Linked DNA regions of Methylovirgula sp. 4M-Z18. The protein of the gene in region 2 interacts with the protein of the main gene of each other region in a pairwise test. Links are inferred from orthologs where the notes say so. Each region holds a gene or a part of one and is shown on either strand. Other genes may lie near its edges.

The links.
Region 1: the proteins of V9T28_RS21450 (region 2) and ccmE interact in binary tests that used the Escherichia coli proteins (3 or more experiments, as listed by UniProt). The link is inferred for Methylovirgula sp. 4M-Z18 from one-to-one orthologs.

Annotation. Positions count from the first base shown.
Region 1 is NZ_CP149574.1:1,310,332-1,313,441, reverse strand. The notes cover bases 33-2,826. They hold ccmE (cytochrome c maturation protein CcmE), read right to left. Parts: upstream 1,761-2,826; coding sequence 1,305-1,760; downstream 33-1,304. Other genes in these bases: ccmI (c-type cytochrome biogenesis protein CcmI), read right to left, coding at 1,832-2,826; V9T28_RS05950 (heme lyase CcmF/NrfE family subunit), read right to left, coding at 33-1,298. In the rest of the region: more of V9T28_RS05950, read right to left, coding at 1-32; more of ccmI, read right to left, coding at 2,827-2,932; V9T28_RS05935 (hypothetical protein), read right to left, coding at 3,067-3,110. UniProt on the Escherichia coli protein: Heme chaperone required for the biogenesis of c-type cytochromes. Transiently binds heme delivered by CcmC and transfers the heme to apo-cytochromes in a process facilitated by CcmF and CcmH.
Region 2 is NZ_CP149574.1:4,627,620-4,630,840, forward strand. What follows is about bases 101-3,005. They hold V9T28_RS21450 (heme ABC transporter permease), read right to left. Parts: upstream 1,995-3,005; coding sequence 1,206-1,994; downstream 101-1,205. Other genes in these bases: V9T28_RS21435 (NADPH:quinone oxidoreductase family protein), read left to right, coding at 101-407; V9T28_RS21440 (DsbE family thiol:disulfide interchange protein), read right to left, coding at 479-1,066; ccmD (heme exporter protein CcmD), read right to left, coding at 1,063-1,209; hemA (5-aminolevulinate synthase), read right to left, coding at 2,119-3,005. In the rest of the region: more of V9T28_RS21435, read left to right, coding at 1-100; more of hemA, read right to left, coding at 3,006-3,221. UniProt on the Escherichia coli protein: Required for the export of heme to the periplasm for the biogenesis of c-type cytochromes.

The DNA.
Region 1 (3,110 bases), 3.3 Mb from region 2 along the record:
AGTCCAACGACGAGCGACGCCAGCAGCCGTTGCACGACGCCGAGAAGATCGCCGCGCTTCCAAGCCAAACGTTGGCCGAAGGGAACGATGACCATCAGCGCCAGCGTCAGCGGCACGAAGGTCAAATTGAAATACGGCGCACCGACCGAAATTTTTCCGCCGGTCAACGCTTCGAAGGCGAGCGGGTAGAGCGTTCCCGTGAAGACGATACCGCAGGCAATCGTCAGGAACAGATTGTTCAGAACCAGCCCCCCTTCCCGCGAGATCGGCGCGAACAAACCGCCCTGTTTCAGCACCGGCGCCCGCCAGGCGAACAGCGTGAGCGACCCGCCGATGAAGAACACAAGGATCGCGAGAATGAAGACGCCGCGCCGCGGATCGTTCGCGAAGGCGTGCACGGAAGTCAGAACGCCGGAGCGCACCAGGAACGTGCCGAGCAGCGACAGGGAAAAGGTCAGGATGCTTAAGAAAATCGTCCACACTTTCAGCGCATCGCGTTTTTCCATCACGATGATGGAATGCAGCAAGGCGGTGCCGGCAAGCCACGGCATGAGCGACGCGTTTTCGACCGGATCCCAGAACCAGAAGCCACCCCACCCCAACGTGTAGTAGGCCCAGTAGGAACCCATGGCGATGCCGAGGGTCAGGAAAACCCATGCGACCAAGGCCCAGGGCCGGACCCAACGCGCCCAAGCCGCGTCGATCCTACCGTCGATGAGCGCCCCCGCCGCAAAGGAGAATGTCATCGAGAAACCGACATAGCCGACGTAGAGCAGCGGCGGATGAATGGCGAGGCCCGGATCCTGCAGGATCGGATTCAAATCCTGTCCTTCGGCGGGCGCCGGAAACAGGCGCGCGAACGGATCCGAGGTGAGAACGATGAACGACAGGAACGCGAGCGCAATCAATCCTTGCATGGAGAGGACGAGCGCTTTCAAGGCGGCTGGCATGGTATGCGCGAAGGCTGCAACAAGAGCGCCAAAGAGCGCCAGAATGAGCACCCAGAGCAGCATGGAGCCTTCGTGATTGCCCCACACGCCGGAGATCTTATAGATCAACGGCTTTTGCGAATGCGAATTCTCGACCACATTGACCAGCGAGAAATCGGAAACGACATGCGCATAGGTCAATGCGGCGAAGGCAAGCGCCACAAGCACGAATTGCATGCCGGCGAGCGGCGCTGAGGTAGCCATCAGCGCGCGGTCGCGGGTCAGGCCGCCCCACAGCGGCAGCGCGACTTGCACACACGCCAGCGCGAGTGCCAGAACGAGGGCGTAATGTCCGGTCTCGACGATCATGGGCGCTCACTGTGACGGCGCATCGGAAGATCCTTCCTGCCAGCGGCCTTGTTTCTTCAACGCATCGACCACTTCACGCGGCATGTAGCGTTCGTCATGCTTGGCAAGCACGCTGTCCGCCGCGATCGATGCCGACCCATCGAGCACACCTTCCGCCACGACCCCTTGGCCCTCACGGAACAGATCGGGCAACAGGCCATGATAGACCACATGCACGTCATGGTTGCGATCGGTGATGACGAAATCGGTGACCATCGCTTCAGGTTTTTGCACCGAGCCTTCCTTCACGAGGCCTCCGATACGCAAGCGCGTGCCGGCCGGCAGATTCTTGGCGATCACCTCGCTCGGGCCGTAGAAGAAAACGATCGTGTCGCGCAGCGCGAACAGCACCAGGCCGGCGGCAAGCGCCAGCATGCCCCCCGCCAGAGCAATCACAAAAAGCCGCCGTCCCTTCCGCGTCATCCCTCATCCCTCGAGCATTTTCCAGAAAAGTTGTTCGACTTTTCGATTAAGAAAATGCGACAAAACAAAAACTACAGCCCGAGTTCGCGTGCCAACGCATCGAGCTGCTGCAACACATCTTGATCTTGCGCAAAGGCCGCGCGCGCCGATTTGAGCGCCTGCTGAGCCTTGTCGGTTTCCTGCAACACGCTATAGGCGCGAATAAGGCGCAGCCAGCCCGGAGCGTCATGCGCGTTCGCCGCGAGCCGCTGCGCCAAACCATCGACCATGGCGTGAATGGCGGCATTCTGCTGATCCGGCGGCAAGGCACTGATCGCCACTGCGGCCGGCGCCTTGCCGGCTCCGTCAAGCTTCGCCTGCAAGTCTTTCGCCCGCGCCCGCGCTTCATCGAGCCAATCGGCGTCGCCTGGGGCATGCGCGAGAAGGTCGGCGACGAGATCGAGCGCCTTGGCAAGATTGCCGTCCTGTTCGGCCGCGAGCGACAGATACATCATCGCGCGGGGTTCATAGGGCTGCTTTTGCAGCGCCGCGTCAAAACTCTTCCGCGCCTCTTCGGTCACGACACCCTGCGCCGCATAGACCTGAGCCTCGCCATAGCCGCTGAGCCGCACCGCCGTCTCGCCAAGCAACCGCATCGCGTTGCCATAAGCACTGAGCGCATCCTGGAAGCGGTCCATCCGCATGTAAATCGGCGCAAGCACATCATAGCCTTTGCCGTCGTCGGGATGCACGGCGAGCTGCGCTTCGACCTGCGCGACCATCGCGCTGACATCCATCGTGTCGAGCGCGGCGCGCTGGCGGGTGGCCGCCGGCTGATCCGGCATGTCGGGATGCCCGACCATCGCATAGAGCGACAGAGAAACGACCGGTACAACGGTCAACGCCGCCAGGGCACCGATGCGGCGCCGGCGCGTCGACGAAGCGGCGGCCTCCTCAGGGCGCGCCGCGCGCTGGGCGGCGAGTAGCCGGCGGCCGGCCTCCGCCTTGGCAAGGTCCGCATCTGCCTCCTGCAAGCGGCCCAGTGCCACGTCGCGGTCGATCTCGGCCACTTGCTGGCGGTAAAATGCAACATTGGGCTCCGCATGGCCCTGCCCGCGCCGCGCACGGCTCAAAGGCCACAACACCGTGAGAACGGCGGCCGCCAGCAAACTTGCAAACACAACCCAAATCATGGGCTTCCTGTAACGGTTTATGACCTCCAAGGGAAATAGCGCATCATGTCGCTGCTTGGCGGCATCATCCGGCCAGCGCCACCTTTTGCCGGCGTAATGGCTCAGTCCCTAGGCGCACGGGCTTTTGACAAGCCTCAATTGGTGATTTGCCACGTGCCATCAGCACCCTGGCAAGCCT
Region 2 (3,221 bases):
ACTACGGTCATCAGGATCTCAAGGAAGCTTTGCGCACCCTGACCGGCGGCAACGGCGTCGATGTGATTTACGATCCCGTCGGCGGGCAACTCAGCGAGGCAGCGCTGCGCTCCATCGCCTGGCAGGGCCGGTTTTTGGTCGTCGGCTTCGCCTCGGGCGAGATTCCGAAAGTGCCGCTCAATCTCGCTTTGCTGAAAGGATGCGATGTGCTGGGCGTGTCCTGGGGGGAATTCGTGAAACGCTCGCCGCAAGGCCATCGCGAGAATATGGCGCAGCTCGCCGCCTGGGCCGCGACCCGGACGCTTTCGGCGCATGTGCATGCCGTCTACCCGATGGAACAGATCGCAACGGCGCTGGGCGTCATCCGCCGCCGCGAGGCAAACGGCAAAGTGGTGATCAAGGCTTGAACGGAGCGCGGCCATCCTGGCCGTATGGGTTGCGTTGTCGCATGCGGCCTGGAAGGCCGCGTTCCATTCAACTATTGCAAGGCTTTCTTCAGCTCCGGCAGCAGGACCGCCTGCATGCTCTCTTCGGTCAGCGGGCCGACGAATTTGTAGGCGATCGTGCCGTCACCCCGCACGATGAAGGTCTCCGGCACGCCGTACACGCCCCAATCGATGCCGACCCGGCCCGACGAATCGTCGCCGATCTGCGCATAAGGATCACCCTTCGCGCCTAGGAACCGGCGCGTGTTTTCCGCTTCGTCCTTGTACGCCATGCCAAAGATGCGGACGCCCTTGGCGCGTAGATCCGCATCATTCGCAAGCTGCATCAGAATGGGATGTTCCTCGTGGCAGGGCACGCACCAGGAGGCGAAGACATTGACCAGGGTGACATGGCCCTGCTGCAGATCGCTTTGCGAAAAGCCCTGCGCCTCAGGCATCGAGGCGGGCGGCGGCAATTGGAAGGCGGGCGCCGGTTTGCCGAGCAAGGCGGACGGGATGCGCGAGGCGTCGCCGGCGCCGAGCCGCACGTAAAACAGAATCGCCAGCGCGATGAGAACGACGAGCGGCAGGAAAATGATGACGCGCCGGACACTGCCGGTGTTTGTCTCAACCGATGTCATGCGTCGCGATCGTCCTTGAATTTCGTCAAGGCGCGCATCAGGCGGCGGTAATCCAGCCAAGCGGCCGCAATCATCGCCGCCACGACGACGCCGGCGACCGCATAGGCGGCGAGAATGAAGCCGGTATGCGGATCTTCGATCATGACGCCAGCATCCTTGCAGCATTCGGCCCATCGGCACCTTGTGCCGCGAGCAGGGTTTGACGGCGCAGCTTGCGGCGCAAAATCTCGTTACGGGTCCGCATCAGATGCAATGTTACGAACAGCAGCGTTGCTGCAAGCGCCATGACGAAGAGCGGCCACAACATCGATGCGGGCAAGGTCGGCCCGTCCATCCGGAACACCGATTCCGGCTGATGCAATGTATTCCACCAATCGACGGAGAATTTGATGATCGGCAGATTGATCACCCCGACGAGGGTCAGGATCGCAGCGGCGCGGCCGGCAAGCCCCGTCTCCTCCAAGGTCTGCCACAGAGCAATGAGGCCGAGATAGATCAGGAGCAGCACGAGTTCGGACGTGAGCCGCGCGTCCCACACCCACCAGGTGCCCCATGTCGGCTTGCCCCAGAGCGAGCCGGTGACAAGGCAAATGAAGGTGAAGCCCGCGCCAAGGGGCGCTGCGGCCTTTTGCGCCGCATCGGCCAGCGGATGCCGCCAGACCAAGGTGCCGAGCGCCGAGACTGCCATCGAGGCATAGATCAGCATCGACAGCCAGGCTGCGGGCACGTGGATATACATGATCCGGACCATCTCGCCCTGCTTATAATCGGCGGGGGAAGCGAAGAAGGCGAGATAGAGGCCGATGGCGAACAGCACTGCCGAGGCGGCGGCGAACCAGGAAATGATCCGCGCCGCGAAGACGAGAAAGCGCGCCGGATTGGCGTAGGCGGAGAGGCGCGCAGACAAGGGTTGAGTTTGAGATGCCATCGGCAACATCTAGCACGTTTCGCCCCGCTCCCGCACCACCAACCGGACGTCCGGTTGGTGCAGCCTTGCGCGTCGATTTCGGGCCGGCCCGTGGTCGCCGCGGAGAGTCAAGGAACGCGACCGCTTACTCCGCGGCCCGCTTCATTTCCGGATAGACGCAGTGATCGCCTTCGGCGGCGACCGGCGTCGCATTCGCGAAGGGCAGGCCGAGCGTGTGCCACACATCGACCAGCGCATCGACGAGATCGCTGATATGCTCGTCCTTGTGGAACGGCGTCGGGGTGATGCGCAAGCGCTCGGTGCCGCGCGCCACGGTCGGGTAATTGATCGGCTGGATGTAAATGCCGTGTCGCTCCATCAACAGGTCACTCGCAGCCTTGCATTTCTCCGGATCGCCGACGAACACCGGCACGATATGCGAGGGGTTCGGCATCACCGGCAGGCCGGCTTGGGTCAGCGCATGCTTGGTATGGCCGATCTGGCGCTGGTGCGCCCGGCGCATCGCCTCACCCGCCTTTGACAGCCGGACGGCCATGGTGGCCGCGGCGGCGATGGCCGGCGGCAGGGCGGTGGTGAAAATGAACGACGGCGCGAAGCTGCGCACCGCATCGATCAGCACTTTCGATCCGGCGATATAGCCGCCGAGCGTGCCGAAGCCTTTGGCGAGCGTGCCCTCGATGACGTCGATCTGATTGGCAAGACCCTCGCGCTCGGTGACGCCGCCGCCATGCGCGCCGTAGAGGCCGACCGCATGGACCTCGTCGATATAGGTCATCGCGCCGTAGGTCTTGGCGAGGCGTGCGATCTCCTTGATCGGCGCGATATCGCCGTCCATGGAATAGAGGCTCTCGAAGACGATCAGCTTCGGCCGGTCGCCGGCCGCGCGCAGCAAGTCTTCGAGATGGGCGACATCGTTGTGCCGGAAAATCTTGCGCTCGCAGCCCGCGCGCTTGATCCCCTCGATCATCGAATTGTGATTGAGCGCATCCGACAGGATGAGGCAGTTCGGAATGAGCTGGGCGATGGTCGAAATGCCGGCGAGATTCGAGACCCAGCCGGAGGTGAAGACGAGCGCCGCTTCCTTGCCGTGCAGGCTGGCGAGTTCCGCTTCCAGTTCGACGATCGGATGATGGGTACCGGAAATGTTGCGTGTGCCGCCGGCGCCGACGCCGAGCCGCCCCGCTGCCTCCTGGCAGGCGGCGATCACCTGCGGATGGCGGCCCATGC